One region of the Oceanobacillus sp. FSL W7-1309 genome, then DNA from elsewhere that is predicted to be linked to it. Evidence: a T-box and tRNA genes for the amino acid it is inferred to sense, from the RefSeq annotation. Region 1 holds a T-box; the other holds one or more tRNA genes.
What was found. The T-box of region 1 lies ahead of argS (arginine--tRNA ligase). A T-box ahead of a tRNA ligase gene usually reads a tRNA of that ligase, here a tRNA-Arg.

Region 1 (8,329 bases):
GTTGCAGGTGAAAATGACGTTATCCTGCTTGCGCCAGATGAAGTCGTGGAAAATGGTACGCCGATTGGGTAAGGATTATTCTCCCCTCTGTTGACTTCGAGGGGAAGTTAACCCAAGCAAATTACATCTCATCCGGAGCTTTCACTCCAAGCAATCGCAATCCTTCTTTTAAAACAATGGTTGTCGCTTTTACCAATCCAAGTCGACTTTCTAGTTCCTCATCCTCAGATAAAATTTTAATATTCCCATAGTATTTATTAAATTCCTGCGATAGATCAATAAGGTATTTGGCAATTTGGGAAGGCGCCTGGTAATTAAAGCTTCGCTCAATGGCTGCCGGAAACTCCATTAACAATTTCACAACAGACCAGCTATAGCTATCATTTAAGCCTTTCGTTGCTGTATCCTCATATTCGGCTTTTCTCAAGATGGAACAGGCTCTTGCATGTGTGTATTGTACATAAGGTCCAGTTGCTCCTTCAAATTTCAGCATATCTTCCAATGAGAACTCAATATTATTTTGTCTGTCATTCTTTAAATCATGGAAAATAATCGCCCCAACTCCCACCACTTCTGCTATATCTGCTTTATTTTGTAAGCTTGGGTTTTTCTCAGCAATAATCTGTTCTGCGAGTCGAATCGCCTCTTGAATAACTTCTTCTAATAAAACGACCTTCCCTTTTCGCGTAGACATCTTTTTTCCATCTTTCAGTATAAAACCAAATGGAATATGTGTTAATTGCTTTGCCCAATCGTATCCAAGCTTTTGGAGCACTAAGAAAATTTGCTCAAAATGCAAGCTTTGCTCGTGACCAACAACATAATATGATCTTTCAAATTTATAGGTTTCCTGTCTATAAACAGCAGCGGTTAAATCTCTCGTCGCATAGAGGGTTGCACCATCTGACTTCTTGATTAAACAAGGCGCTAAGTCATGTTCAGCTAAGTCTACCACTTCCGCTCCATCGGATAATTGCAGCAGGTCACTTTCCTCCAGACGGCTGACGATTCGCTCCATTTTATCATTATAAAACGCTTCCCCATGGTAGGAATCGAAATGAACTCCTAATAAATTATAAATTTTCCCGAACTCTTGAAGAGATTCATCTCGGAACCACGTCCAAAGGGAAAGAGCCTCTTCATTACCATCCTCCAACTTTTTGAACCAAGCTCTTGCATCGTCTTCTAACCTTGAGTCGTTTTCCGCTTCAGCATGAAACTGTACGTACAGCTTTAGCAGTTCTTGAATTGGCTCCTCTTTTACACGCGCCTCATTGCCCCATAATTTATATGCCACGATGAGCTTTCCGAATTGTGTGCCCCAATCACCAAGATGATTAATTCGAATCGCTTGATAGCCACATTTCTCAACAATATTTGCAAGTGAATTACCAATTACGGTTGAACGTAAGTGCCCCATTGAAAAGGGCTTTGCAATGTTTGGAGATGAAAAATCAATTGTAATATTTTTCTTTTCAGCATAATTTATCGAACCATATGCCGAACCATCCTTAAGGATGGATGTTAAGGCATGTTTACTAACCATTCTTTTATTTAAAAAGGCATTGACATACGGACCATCCGCGACAACCTTCTCCAAGATTGGATGGTCTATTTTTTCTGCTAACTCTTGCGCAATTATGTTTGGAGCCTTTCTCAATTCCTTAGCAAGTGTAAAACACGGAAATGCTAAATCACCTTGCTCCTCAAACTTCGGCTTTTCGATTAGATTCATAACTTCTCCCAGCTTTAGCAGACCGTTTAAATGTACGGTCATTTCCACTGCATATGCTTTTACGGCATCCATTATTTTCAGCCTCCTTTTCATCAGTAAACACAAAAAAATCCCGCCTCTATATAGAGACGAGATTACCCGCGGTACCACTCTTATTGTTCATCAAAACCAACTCATAAATGGATAACGGCCATTACCCGACTACACCCTACTCTGTTGCATTTCGGGCTGTTTCTCAGAAGTCCGCTTCATTAGGATAGAACGATTGGGCTCACACCATCCCCCAACTCGCTTGCGTTACCATCATAACTACTCTCTTCATCATCGAATTCAATATAATTTTCGTTAGTATATATGATTTCCAACTAAAAATCAACATCTATTTATTTTTTCATAAACATTTGTGTCCAGTAGTGACCGGACTTCACATAACCGACACCAATATGCGTATAATCTTTACTTAAGATGTTCGCTCTGTGACCTGAACTGTTCATCCAAGCATTAACAACTTGCTGTGCAGTGCTTTGACCTTTTGCAATGTTTTCACCAGCTGATTTGTAGTTGATTCCATAGTTTTTCATCATCGTAAACGGTGATCCGTATGTAGGGCTTGTATGACTGAAATATCCTTTGTCTTTCATATCTTGCGACTTATGCTTTGCAACTCTAGCAAGCTCCCAATCATATTTCAATGCAGGTAGTCCAGCCTTTGCTCTTTCCGCATTTACGAGCTTGATCACTTCTTGTTCCACTAGATCGTCACTATTTGTTGGGATCCGCAAGCTTTGTCCTGGATATATAAGATTTGGATTTTTTAATTGTGCATTCGCTTTGATAATCTCACTCACTCCTGTTTGAGTTTTCAGAGCGATTTTCCACATTGTATCACCAGGAACTACGGTATAAGAACTAGCTGCAAACGCAGCAGTTGGTACTAGTAATGATATTGAAATAACTAACGCAAAAATGAATGTGCTAATCTTTTTGAACATATTTATATCCTCCTTATTTCTATGTTAATAGGATATATAGTTTCATAGAAAAAATCATTATAAAAAAATTGGATGTATTTTTACAGAATGATTACGTAAAGATTACGCATTAATATCAAACGCTCTTGAAACACCTTTTTAGTAAACCTGGCATTCGTGAAAGTGATTCTTAGAAAATGCACTTTGCTTTCTCATAACCTCTTATACTCTTAAATGCAAGCCTTAGGCACTTATGCAGATAGAAAAAGTTTTATACTTTCTTACCTGTCAAAAAATCGCGTTTAAATTAGCTGAAAATCTAATTTAAACGCGATTACACAATCTCTATTTTTCTACTGTAATACTACCGTTATCGGTTGTTAGCTTAATAAGATTATCTCCATTCCCTACAACTGTATCCCAATTAGAATTACCAAAGATTTTTACACTTCCATTATCTACCTTCACATCAAAAATGGCATTTGTCGGTTCATTTTCTGCTTGGATATTTATTTGCCCATTATTGGTGCTAAAATCAATCGGACGATCTAAGTGTTCCGTAATTAGAGTAATTTTCCCGTTGCTTGTTCTTCCTGTAAGCTCTCCATCTACATTTTCTAAATGTATTTGTCCGTTATCTGCTTCACTCGTAACATGTGTACTTTGAATATCTTGCAGTTCAATCCGACCATTGTTCGTTGTTACGTGCAATTCCTTTACATCTAATTCACTCGCATTCGCGCGCCCATTGTTCGATGATATACGGATGTCATTGGCTTCCAAACCATTAGCATCGACACGTCCATTATCTGTTTCGACTTGAATAGAATTATATGTTTTTTCCGGAACATAAACTGTCAATTTCGGAGATTGAATTGAAAAATCAAAGTTAAAAAATTTATACCATCTTTCTTTCACATTAACAGCAAGCGTATCCTCTTTTACATCTGCTTTAACTTCATACTTCTGATTGTTTTCACTGTTTCCAATAAATTCAACCGTTGTAAATTCGTCACTTGTCGGTAAAACTTCTACTACAGCATTATTTGTCTGAATAACAATGTCATCATAATTCTCTTCATGTAATTCAGTTGTTTCTGGGACAGTCGTTTCAGCAATGGATCCAACTGTGAAGATTGTTCCGATGATACCAACTAACAGCAAGACTAGTGCAGTTACAGCTATTTTTTTAACATTAAGCATCTTTCATTCCTCCTTTAACAATGCGCATATTAAATTTCAAGTACCGAACAAATCCGTTTGTCACTGCACGAGTTGCAAAATACATTCCAACACCAATGAACAATCCAAGACCTGTCAATCCAACGGAGAAAAATAAATCAAAAAACTGGAATGCCTCTGGATACATTACCGTATTTATCATGACAAGTAATGGAGAACCAATAAAAGCAACGGTGACCGCCCAACCGGAGACTATCAGTGCTGCCAATGCAATAAATGGCCCCAGCACAATGACCAAATTGAAAAATCCTAACCCGATCAAAGCCCAAACTGCACGAAATATATTCGCTGTCGTCGCAGTTTCTTCTACCTTTTCCACATGGTAGGTCGCTACTAAATCTTTCGCAATTTGCTGTGGCGAACCTAGCGAATCTGCAATTTGTTCTTCCGTTTTTCCTTCCTCAAATCCCATTGCAAAATGTTCCTCAAAGTCTTGCAAAATATCCTCTCTCTCTTGAGCAGGAAGCTTTTTTAAAGGGGCATTTAATTTCGCAAAAAATTGTTCTTTATTCATCCAAATCACCTTCTTTAATTAATTGATTTACTCCGTTCGTAAACTCTCTCCATTCCTGGAGTAACTCTTGGTAATATATTCTTCCATTATCCGTTAGCTTATAATATTTACGCGGTGGCCCCTCTGTTGATTCCTTTAGATATGTTGTAAAATAGCCTTCCTTCGTTAATCTTCTTAGAAGGGGATACACAGTCCCTTCAGAGATATCAATCTGATCCGAAATTTTTTGCACAAGCTCATACCCATAACGATCTTTTTTATCAAGCAAAACTAAAACACACAGCTCTAATACACCTTTTTTAAATTGGACGTTCATTGATTACATGACACCTCATCTCTCTAACTAGTACTATTCATTATATAGTACTGACTTATAACAAGTACCTCTACAGAAAAATATACCACACGGTACTGTACATTGCAAGGTACTGTTTTATAAATTTACATTACAGAAAAAAGACTTCCAGCTCTTAAACTAGAAGCCTTATCTTATTATGCATTCAAAATTAAAAGTATCTCTGGTCTCTTCACTGTTGGTACTTTACTTTTAACCCTTTAAAAGTGTTCTCCATTTCGGGAAAGTACCTGATGATATTTTCATGAATAAATTACTATACCTAAAGTTCTAAGAACAAACTTATGCCAAATTCAGCGTCTTGCTTCCGATCTACTTTGAACGTTCAGCAATTTTATTGTGAACTTCAGGAATTTAACTTAGAACTTCAACATTTCCTGTCTTAACTGCAGCAATGCTCTAAATCGATCACTAAATTTAGACTACCCTTGAATATCCCTGCGATTATAACCAACAAACCCAATCACAGTTAACACTATCGCAATACCAACTAAAATCAAAACCCGCATAAAATCCATATCTTCTGTTGGGATTTGTGGTGTATGATGAAAGGCTGAAAGATTATTTAGCCATTCTGGAAAATCGAGAATATCGCCAAGATAAATCACCACAAAACCAAAAATAACATAAAGCCATGTGAAACTCGCTGCCTTTGGTGCAATACCGATAAAGAAGACTGCCAGACCTATTAAAATCCACATTGCTGGCAAATAGACAAGTGCTGAAGCAAACGTTGTATCAAATGCTAACGCATCATCAACAACCATCACGCCAACAGACCAGAGCCCTGTCGCAACAAGCGCCTGCATGACAAAGCTTGCAATCATACTAAGGCATACATAGCTTCCCAGTACACGCGAACGTGAAACAGCACGACTATAATAATTTTCTGTCAGATGCTTATTTTCCTCACTTTTCAACTTCAACACCGTCATCACAACTGGAACCGTACTAATCAATGCCATAATTGCCATAAGCAGGACAATAAACTGTTCCATCATGGAATTATCTCCCTCAGCTAAAAAGGCTTGAACAAACTCATTATCGGAAAAATATACTTCTAAATCCCCTAAAATTGCTCCGAATGAGGCACTAAGCAAAAATATACCAATTGCCCAAGCAATCAGGTTTGTTCGCTGCAGTCTAAAAGCAAGCCCCATTGTTGTTTGTAAAAAGACGGATGCACTCCTCTTACCTGCTCGTTCTGGAATAAATCCTGATTCCAAATCACGAATCGCATTCAAATAAAAGGCTACAAGCCCTAACACTACCGCAACAGCTAGCATGACATAAACTGGCCACCAATGGTTTTCTACAAATACTTCCGTCCTTACTGTCCAGCCGAGTGGTGATACGAGTGAAAGTGCCTCACTGCTGACATCTCCACTTGCCCGGACGAGATATGCCGCTATTAAAGTTCCAAATGAAAGCATCGTGGAACCTCTTGATGTTTCCGCAAGCTGGGCGAATAATGCGGTAAAGCCTGCAAAAACAAGTCCTGTCGCTCCTAGAGTCGCTCCATACAAGTAGGCCCCTTGTACAGCCATGCCGTCGATATCCAACAAAAGGATGCCCGTTCCAATCAAAACGGCTACTAGCACATTCGTTACTACTGCAACAATCGCCGCTCCGTTCAAGTACGCTAAACGACCAACTGGCAAGGAACGAATCAGTTCTACACGACCATCTTCTTCGTCTGCTCGTGTACTCCGTCCGACGAGTAAAATATTCATTATTGCAACTGCAATCGTCGTAAAAAGCAACATTTCATGCGCAAATAAAGATCCAATGGTTGCATAATCTTCATAACCAACTCCAAGCATTGCGATCATCGCCGGATTTTCCATCGTTAAAACAAAAGCAGCACGCGATTGTTCGTCTGGGTAGATATCGGGATACGCCACAGCTGTTGCGAGTGTTACTGCAATTAATCCAACTAGCCATAGGAGTAGCTTGAAGCGATTTTGCCGCACCATTAATTTCGTCAAATAACCTGTTCCGGTAAAAAGCTTTTGCGACATTACCTGAGCCCTCCCATTTCAGAAGAAACACGTTCCCCTCCTTGATAATGACGCATAAATAAATCCTCTAACGTTGGAGGTGCACTTTCCAATTTAACGATTCCAAATTGACTAATATGGCGGATTATGGCATCCATCTCTTCTGTATCAACTTGGAAGGATAGATTGTGCCCCTCTTTTTCCAAGTTATGAATACCTGTGAATTCCTCCAGATTTGTAATCAGTTCTTTCGTTTGAATTGTTAAATTTGTCCGAGTGAGATGTCGCAATTCATCTAATGTCCCTCGTTCTATAATTTTGCCTTCTCGAATAATCCCAACTCGATCACATAACCTTTCTACCTCTGATAAAATATGACTTGAAAGCAGCACACTTTTCCCCGCATCTTTCGCTTCCTGCACACATTCTTGAAATATCCGCTCCATTAATGGATCGAGCCCTGATGTTGGCTCATCTAAAATATACAAATCCGCATTCGATGCAAAAGCAGCAATTAATGCAACTTTCTGCCTGTTCCCTTTCGAATAAGTTCGACTTTTTTTCGTTGGATCAAATTTAAACCGTTCCATCAATGCCTCTTTTTTACCTTGATTTTTAGCACCTCGCATTTTCATAAACAGATCAATTACTTCACCACCTGTTAAATTGGGCCATAGATTCACATCTCCAGGAACGTATGCAATTTTTTTATGCAGTTCAACAGCATCTTTCCATACGTCTTTTCCAAAAATATGTGCTTCCCCTGCAGTTGCCTTTAACATTCCGAGTAAAATCCGGATTGTCGTTGATTTCCCTGCACCATTTGGTCCTATAAACCCATATACCTCACCTTTATTTAATTCCAAATCTACTCCATCCAAAGCAGTAAATTTCCCAAATCGCTTCGTTAAGCCTGTCGCTTTTAAAATTGGCATATTTCATTCTCCTCTTTTAGTTATGAAATATTTTAACTTATATAGTTCATAATATACAAAACAAATGCTTTATGCAACCAATTTATGAAAGATGTTTATTGTTTTATTACATATTTTTTATTAAACTACATATGAGGTGAACAATATGGACGGATTTGAACGTCGCAGGGAATTAAAGAAAAAGGACATTTTAGAAGCCGCACTTGAATTATTTATGAAATATGGTGTTCAGAAGGTTTCGATAGCAGAGATTGCGAAAGAGGCAAACGTGTCACAGGTTACAATATATAATTATTTTGACAGCAAAAATAATTTAATCCATCTCGTTTTTAAATTTTATGTTGATCAGATCTGGGATGAAATGAAAGTATTGCTTGCAAGTAATCTTCCCTATGAAGATAAAATAAAACAGATGATTTCCTTTGAAAAAAACATGGCCAACCATTCGATGAATAATAAATTTTTTCAAGATCTCCTAAAGGATTATGCAACAGGGCAAAGCTATGTGGAGGAGGTTTATCTAAAGGAAGGCTTGCCATTACTCATTGAGTTTGTAAACGATGGAAAGAATCAAGGA
Region 2 (8,329 bases), 330 kb from region 1:
TGAATTAAATGACCCAATTGATCAGCGAGAACGTTTTGAAGCACAAGTAAAAGAAAGAGCTGAAGGAAATGACGAAGCACATCTAATGGATGAAGACTTTTTAGAAGCTCTAGAATATGGTATGCCGCCAACAGGTGGACTGGGAATTGGAATAGATCGTCTTGTTATGCTGTTGACAAATTCTCCATCTATACGAGATGTACTGTTGTTCCCGCAAATGCGTCATAAATAAGTGATACGAAAAAACCTTCTTGTTTCAATTTGAACTGGAAGGTTTTTTGTTTGCCGACATAATTATCTAAAGACGGTTTTATCACTTATTGATTAGGGTATTATAAATATAATAGATATCCTCGAAAACGGTGTTGTTATCTAAGTAAATAAGTTAAATGGAGAAGCGTGAATTGAATAAATAATAGAACTTTAAATTCAATGCTATAATTTTGCGTTTTGCTATTGATTTCATTTTCAAATCGTGGTAAATTAATTAACGTTGCGCTGGAGAAACAGTCCAGGCAAGAGGTCGAAGCTAACCTCAAAAAAATAATTAAAAAAAGTGTTGACATCAAAAACTCAACATGTTATATTAGTAAAGTCGCTGCTAAACAAGGCGGCCAACAAATTTGCTCTTTGAAAACTGAACAAAACAACCAGTATGTCAAGAAAAAGAAAACTCGTTTTTCTTTTTAAAACAAGTAGAAGTCAGCTTCTACAAAAGCTAAGTATTACAAACTTTTATGGAGAGTTTGATCTTGGCTCAGGACGAACGCTGGCGGCGTGCCTAATACATGCAAGTCGAGCGCAGGAAATAAACAGAACCCTTCGGGGTAATGTTTATGGAATGAGCGGCGGACGGGTGAGTAACACGTGGGCAACCTGCCTGTAAGATCGGGATAACTCGCGGAAACGTGAGCTAATACCGGATAACACTTTTCATCTCATGGTGAGAAGATAAAAGACGGTTTCGGCTGTCACTTACAGATGGGCCCGCGGCGCATTAGCTAGTTGGTGAGGTAACGGCTCACCAAGGCGACGATGCGTAGCCGACCTGAGAGGGTGATCGGCCACACTGGGACTGAGACACGGCCCAGACTCCTACGGGAGGCAGCAGTAGGGAATCTTCCGCAATGGACGAAAGTCTGACGGAGCAACGCCGCGTGAGTGATGAAGGTTTTCGGATCGTAAAACTCTGTTGTTAGGGAAGAACAAGTTGGGTAGTAACTGACCCAACCTTGACGGTACCTAACCAGAAAGCCACGGCTAACTACGTGCCAGCAGCCGCGGTAATACGTAGGTGGCAAGCGTTGTCCGGAATTATTGGGCGTAAAGCGCTCGCAGGCGGTCTTTTAAGTCTGATGTGAAAGCCCACGGCTTAACCGTGGAGGGTCATTGGAAACTGGAGGACTTGAGTACAGAAGAGGAGAGTGGAATTCCACGTGTAGCGGTGAAATGCGTAGAGATGTGGAGGAACACCAGTGGCGAAGGCGACTCTCTGGTCTGTAACTGACGCTGAGGAGCGAAAGCGTGGGTAGCGAACAGGATTAGATACCCTGGTAGTCCACGCCGTAAACGATGAGTGCTAGGTGTTAGGGGGTTTCCGCCCCTTAGTGCTGAAGTTAACGCATTAAGCACTCCGCCTGGGGAGTACGGCCGCAAGGCTGAAACTCAAAAGAATTGACGGGGGCCCGCACAAGCGGTGGAGCATGTGGTTTAATTCGAAGCAACGCGAAGAACCTTACCAGGTCTTGACATCCTCTGATACCTCTAGAGATAGAGTTTTCCCTTCGGGGACAGAGTGACAGGTGGTGCATGGTTGTCGTCAGCTCGTGTCGTGAGATGTTGGGTTAAGTCCCGCAACGAGCGCAACCCTTGATCTTAGTTGCCAGCATTCAGTTGGGCACTCTAAGGTGACTGCCGGTGACAAACCGGAGGAAGGTGGGGATGACGTCAAATCATCATGCCCCTTATGACCTGGGCTACACACGTGCTACAATGGATGGAACAAAGGGAAGCGAACCCGCGAGGTCAAGCCAATCCCATAAAACCATTCTCAGTTCGGATTGTAGGCTGCAACTCGCCTACATGAAGCCGGAATCGCTAGTAATCGCGGATCAGCATGCCGCGGTGAATACGTTCCCGGGCCTTGTACACACCGCCCGTCACACCACGAGAGTTGGTAACACCCGAAGTCGGTGAGGTAACCTTTTGGAGCCAGCCGCCGAAGGTGGGACTAATGATTGGGGTGAAGTCGTAACAAGGTAGCCGTATCGGAAGGTGCGGCTGGATCACCTCCTTTCTAAGGATTATTACGGAACCCTACCTTCGGGTAGGAAGGACATACTGTGTTGTTTGGTTCAGTTTTGAGAGAGTAAATCTCTCTATTTGTACCTTGAAAACTAAATAAGAGTAACAACGACATCAATATTTTTAAATAAAAGCAAGGCTAATAAATTAGTACGCTTATTTACTGTAACTTAGTTAAGTGAATAAGGGCGCACGGTGGATGCCTTGGCACTAGAAGCCGATGAAGGACGGGACTAACACCGATATGCCTCGGGGAGTTGTAAGTAAACTTTGATCCGGGGATTTCCGAATGGGGGAACCCACTGTTCGTAATGGAACAGTACATGCATCTGAATACATAGGGTGCATGAGGTAGACCCGGGGAACTGAAACATCTCAGTACCCGGAGGAAGAGAAAGAAAAATCGATTTCCTGAGTAGCGGCGAGCGAAACGGAAAGAGCCCAAACCAGAAAGCTTGCTTTCTGGGGTTGTAGGACACTCCACTCGGAGTTACCAAGGAATTCTTTAAATGAATCGACCTGGAAAGGTCAGCCACAGAAGGTAACAGCCCTGTAGTTGAAAAAGAATTCCCTCCGGAGTGTATCCTGAGTACGGCGGAACACGTGGAATTCCGTCGGAATCCGGGAGGACCATCTCCCAAGGCTAAATACTCTCTAGTGACCGATAGTGAACCAGTACCGTGAGGGAAAGGTGAAAAGCACCCCGGAAGGGGAGTGAAATAGAACCTGAAACCGTGTGCCTACAAGTAGTCGAAGCCCGTTAATGGGTAACGGCGTACCTTTTGTAGAATGGACCGGCGAGTTACGATCGTATGCAAGGTTAAGTGGAAGACACGGAGCCGCAGCGAAAGCGAGTCTGAATAGGGCGAATGAGTATGCGGTCGTAGACCCGAAACCGTGTGATCTACCCATGTCCAGGGTGAAGGTCAGGTAACACTGACTGGAGGCCCGAACCCACGTATGTTGAAAAATGCGGGGATGAGGTGTGGGTAGGGGTGAAATGCCAATCGAACACGGAGATAGCTGGTTCTCTCCGAAATAGCTTTAGGGCTAGCCTCAAGAAATAGAGTACTGGAGGTAGAGCACTGATTGGACTAGGGGCCCTCACCGGGTTACCGAATTCAGTCAAACTCCGAATGCCAGTTACTTTTACTTGGGAGTCAGACTATGGGTGATAAGGTTCATAGTCGAAAGGGAAACAGCCCAGACCGCCAGCTAAGGTCCCAAAGTATACGTTAAGTGGAAAAGGATGTGGAGTTGCCCAGACAACCAGGATGTTGGCTTAGAAGCAGCCATCATTTAAAGAGTGCGTAATAGCTCACTGGTCGAGTGACTCTGCGCCGAAAATGTACCGGGGCTAAACGTATCACCGAAGCTGCGGATTGTTCTTACGAACAATGGTAGGAGAGCGTTCTAAGTGCTGTGAAGTCAGACCGTGAGGACTGGTGGAGCGCTTAGAAGTGAGAATGCCGGTATGAGTAGCGAAAAAAGAGTGAGAATCTCTTTCACCGAATGCCTAAGGTTTCCTGAGGAAGGCTCGTCCTCTCAGGGTTAGTCGGGACCTAAGCCGAGGCCGAAAGGCGTAGGCGATGGACAACAGGTAGATATTCCTGTACCACCTCATGATTGTTTGAGCGATGGGGGGACGCAGTAGGATAAGGAATGCGCACTGATGGATATGTGCGCCCAAGCAGTGAGAAAGTCAGATAGGCAAATCCGTCTGGCAATTTCAAGCTGTGATGGGGAGGGAAATTTAGTACCGAAGTTCCGGATTTCACACTGCCAAGAAAAGCCTCTAGTTAGATCATAGGTGCCCGTACCGCAAACCGACACAGGTAGGCGAGGAGAGAATCCTAAGGTGAGCGGGAGAACTCTCGTTAAGGAACTCGGCAAAATGACCCCGTAACTTCGGGAGAAGGGGTGCTTCATTTACATGGAGCCGCAGTGAATAGGCCCAAGCGACTGTTTAGCAAAAACACAGGTCTCTGCGAAGCCGAAAGGCGAAGTATAGGGGCTGACACCTGCCCGGTGCTGGAAGGTTAAGGGGAAATGTTAGCCGCAAGGCGAAGCTTTGAACCGAAGCCCCAGTAAACGGCGGCCGTAACTATAACGGTCCTAAGGTAGCGAAATTCCTTGTCGGGTAAGTTCCGACCCGCACGAAAGGTGCAACGACTTGGGCACTGTCTCAACGAGAGACCCGGTGAAATTATACTATGCGTGAAGATGCGCATTACCCGCGACAGGACGGAAAGACCCCGTGGAGCTTTACTGTAGCCTGATATTGAATGTCTGTGCAGCTTGTACAGGATAGGTGGGAGCCTTGGAAACCGGAGCGCTAGCTTCGGTGGAGGCATCCGTGGGATACCACCCTGGCTGTATGGACATTCTAACCCAGGACCGTGATCCGGTTCGGAGACAGTGTCAGGCGGGCAGTTTGACTGGGGCGGTCGCCTCCCAAAAGGTAACGGAGGCGCCCAAAGGTTCCCTCAGAATGGTTGGAAATCATTCGTAGAGTGTAAAGGCACAAGGGAGCTTGACTGCGAGACCTACAAGTCGAGCAGGGACGAAAGTCGGGCTTAGTGATCCGGTGGTTCCGCATGGAAGGGCCATCGCTCAACGGATAAAAGCTACCCCGGGGATAACAGGCTTATCTCCCCCAAGAGTTCACATCGACGGGGAGGTTTGGCACCTCGATGTCGGCTCATCGCATCCTGGGGCTGTAGTCGGTCCCAAGGGTTGGGCTGTTCGCCCATTAAAGCGGTACGCGAGCTGGGTTCAGAACGTCGTGAGACAGTTCGGTCCCTATCCGTCGTGGGCGTTGGAAGTTTGAGAGGAGCTGTCCTTAGTACGAGAGGACCGGGATGGACACACCGCTGGTGTACCAGTTGTTCCGCCAGGAGCATCGCTGGGTAGCTACGTGTGGAAAGGATAAGTGCTGAAAGCATCTAAGCATGAAGCCCCCCTCAAGATGAGACTTCCCATCACTTCGAGTGAGTAAGATCCCTCAGAGACGATGAGGTTGATAGGTTCGGTGTGGAAGCGTGGTGACACGTGGAGCTTACGGATACTAATCGATCGAGGACTTAACTAAATTCTTTATTTGATGTTTTGTTTACTCTTATTTAGTTTTTAAGGTATAAATTCAAAAAAACCTTGCATTTTTATTCGGAAATGCATATAATAAAACTTGTCCTTGTTTTTGAGGATTGTCTGGTAGCAATAGCGAAGAGGCCACACCTGTTCCCATGCCGAACACAGAAGTTAAGCTCTTCAGCGCCGATGGTAGTTGGGGCTTTGCCCCTGCAAGAGTAGGACGCCGCCAGGCAGATATAAATCGGAGGATTAGCTCAGCTGGGAGAGCACCTGCCTTACAAGCAGGGGGTCGCAGGTTCGAGCCCTGCATCCTCCACCATTTGCCGGCCTAGCTCAATTGGTAGAGCAACTGACTTGTAATCAGTAGGTTGGGGGTTCAAGTCCTCTGGCCGGCACCACTTTTCACAAGTGAATAATAATTATCAATAGTATGTAATATATATTTTTGAGCCATTAGCTCAGTCGGTAGAGCATTTGACTTTTAATCAAAGGGTCGAAGGTTCGAATCCTTCATGGCTCACCATTTGCGGGTGTGGCGGAATTGGCAGACGCGCTAGACTTAGGATCTAGTGTCTTCGGACGTGGGGGTTCAAGTCCCTTCACCCGCACCATTTAATTTAAACATTGCCAAGCGCGGAAGTAGTTCAGTGGTAGAACACCACCTTGCCAAGGTGGGGGTCGCGGGTTCGAATCCCGTCTTCCGCTCCAAACCCTTGCCGGGGTGGCGGAACTGGCAGACGCACAGGACTTAAAATCCTGCGGTAGGTGACTACCGTACCGGTTCGATTCCGGTCCTCGGCACCATATGCGCCCGTAGCTCAATTGGATAGAGCGTTTGACTACGGATCAAGAGGTTAGGGGTTCGACTCCTCTCGGGCGCGCCATAACGGGAAGTAGCTCAGCTTGGTAGAGCACTTGGTTTGGGACCAAGGGGTCGCAGGTTCGAATCCTGTCTTCCCGACCATTTTATTTATACGGGGCCTTAGCTCAGCTGGGAGAGCGCCTGCCTTGCACGCAGGAGGTCAGCGGTTCGATCCCGCTAGGCTCCACCAATTTAAAAGTTTGATTCTTACTACAAAATAGTCTTTTAAAAACTTTTAAAAGATTGTTGACAATATAGTGATGTATATGATATATTAGTAAAGTCGCTTTTAAAAAAAGACAACAAATTTGCTCTTTGAAAACTGAACAAAACAACCAGTATGTCAAGAAAAAGAAAACTCGTTTTTCTTTTTAAAACAAGTAGAAGTCAGCTTCTACAAAAGCTAAGTATTACAAACTTTTATGGAGAGTTTGATCTTGGCTCAGGACGAACGCTGGCGGCGTGCCTAATACATGCAAGTCGAGCGCAGGAAATAAACAGAACCCTTCGGGGTAATGTTTATGGAATGAGCGGCGGACGGGTGAGTAACACGTGGGCAACCTGCCTGTAAGATCGGGATAACTCGCGGAAACGTGAGCTAATACCGGATAACACTTTTCATCTCATGGTGAGAAGATAAAAGACGGTTTCGGCTGTCACTTACAGATGGGCCCGCGGCGCATTAGCTAGTTGGTGAGGTAACGGCTCACCAAGGCGACGATGCGTAGCCGACCTGAGAGGGTGATCGGCCACACTGGGACTGAGACACGGCCCAGACTCCTACGGGAGGCAGCAGTAGGGAATCTTCCGCAATGGACGAAAGTCTGACGGAGCAACGCCGCGTGAGTGATGAAGGTTTTCGGATCGTAAAACTCTGTTGTTAGGGAAGAACAAGTTGGGTAGTAACTGACCCAACCTTGACGGTACCTAACCAGAAAGCCACGGCTAACTACGTGCCAGCAGCCGCGGTAATACGTAGGTGGCAAGCGTTGTCCGGAATTATTGGGCGTAAAGCGCTCGCAGGCGGTCTTTTAAGTCTGATGTGAAAGCCCACGGCTTAACCGTGGAGGGTCATTGGAAACTGGAGGACTTGAGTACAGAAGAGGAGAGTGGAATTCCACGTGTAGCGGTGAAATGCGTAGAGATGTGGAGGAACACCAGTGGCGAAGGCGACTCTCTGGTCTGTAACTGACGCTGAGGAGCGAAAGCGTGGGTAGCGAACAGGATTAGATACCCTGGTAGTCCACGCCGTAAACGATGAGTGCTAGGTGTTAGGGGGTTTCCGCCCCTTAGTGCTGAAGTTAACGCATTAAGCACTCCGCCTGGGGAGTACGGCCGCAAGGCTGAAACTCAAAAGAATTGACGGGGGCCCGCACAAGCGGTGGAGCATGTGGTTTAATTCGAAGCAACGCGAAGAACCTTACCAGGTCTTGACATCCTCTGATACCTCTAGAGATAGAGTTTTCCCTTCGGGGACAGAGTGACAGGTGGTGCATGGTTGTCGTCAGCTCGTGTCGTGAGATGTTGGGTTAAGTCCCGCAACGAGCGCAACCCTTGATCTTAGTTGCCAGCATTCAGTTGGGCACTCTAAGGTGACTGCCGGTGACAAACCGGAGGAAGGTGGGGATGACGTCAAATCATCATGCCCCTTATGACCTGGGCTACACACGTGCTACAATGGATGGAACAAAGGGAAGCGAACCCGCGAGGTCAAGCCAATCCCATAAAACCATTCTCAGTTCGGATTGTAGGCTGCAACTCGCCTACATGAAGCCGGAATCGCTAGTAATCGCGGATCAGCATGCCGCGGTGAATACGTTCCCGGGCCTTGTACACACCGCCCGTCACACCACGAGAGTTGGTAACACCCGAAGTCGGTGAGGTAACCTTTTGGAGCCAGCCGCCGAAGGTGGGACTAATGATTGGGGTGAAGTCGTAACAAGGTAGCCGTATCGGAAGGTGCGGCTGGATCACCTCCTTTCTAAGGATTATTACGGAACCCTACCTTCGGGTAGGAAGGACATACTGTGTTGTTTGGTTCAGTTTTGAGAGAGTAAATCTCTCTATTTG

Region 2: it encodes a tRNA-Arg, which carries the amino acid that the T-box ahead of argS (arginine--tRNA ligase) is inferred to sense. The anticodon was not compared.

The regions. Positions count from the first base shown of each region.
Region 1 covers NZ_JBBOBX010000001.1:1,892,325-1,900,653, reverse strand. Annotated here, with positions in the region: gene csaA (chaperone CsaA) at 1-72, shown strand, start outside; gene argS (arginine--tRNA ligase) at 122-1,807, opposite strand; T-box leader at 1,857-2,069, opposite strand; gene safA (SafA/ExsA family spore coat assembly protein) at 2,119-2,727, opposite strand; gene NST46_RS08965 (DUF4097 family beta strand repeat-containing protein) at 3,052-3,909, opposite strand; gene NST46_RS08960 (HAAS signaling domain-containing protein) at 3,902-4,462, opposite strand; gene NST46_RS08955 (PadR family transcriptional regulator) at 4,455-4,778, opposite strand; gene NST46_RS08950 (ABC transporter permease) at 5,240-6,838, opposite strand; gene NST46_RS08945 (ABC transporter ATP-binding protein) at 6,838-7,752, opposite strand; gene NST46_RS08940 (TetR/AcrR family transcriptional regulator) at 7,898-8,329, shown strand, end outside.
Region 2 covers NZ_JBBOBX010000001.1:1,565,291-1,573,619, forward strand. Annotated here, with positions in the region: gene lysS (lysine--tRNA ligase) at 1-232, shown strand, start outside; gene NST46_RS07200 (hypothetical protein) at 457-690, shown strand; rRNA gene NST46_RS07205 (16S ribosomal RNA) at 735-2,296, shown strand; rRNA gene NST46_RS07210 (23S ribosomal RNA) at 2,477-5,395, shown strand; rRNA gene rrf (5S ribosomal RNA) at 5,514-5,629, shown strand; tRNA gene NST46_RS07220 (tRNA-Val) at 5,641-5,716, shown strand; tRNA gene NST46_RS07225 (tRNA-Thr) at 5,720-5,795, shown strand; tRNA gene NST46_RS07230 (tRNA-Lys) at 5,845-5,920, shown strand; tRNA gene NST46_RS07235 (tRNA-Leu) at 5,924-6,008, shown strand; tRNA gene NST46_RS07240 (tRNA-Gly) at 6,031-6,105, shown strand; tRNA gene NST46_RS07245 (tRNA-Leu) at 6,113-6,201, shown strand; tRNA gene NST46_RS07250 (tRNA-Arg) at 6,205-6,281, shown strand; tRNA gene NST46_RS07255 (tRNA-Pro) at 6,285-6,361, shown strand; tRNA gene NST46_RS07260 (tRNA-Ala) at 6,374-6,449, shown strand; rRNA gene NST46_RS07265 (16S ribosomal RNA) at 6,679-8,240, shown strand.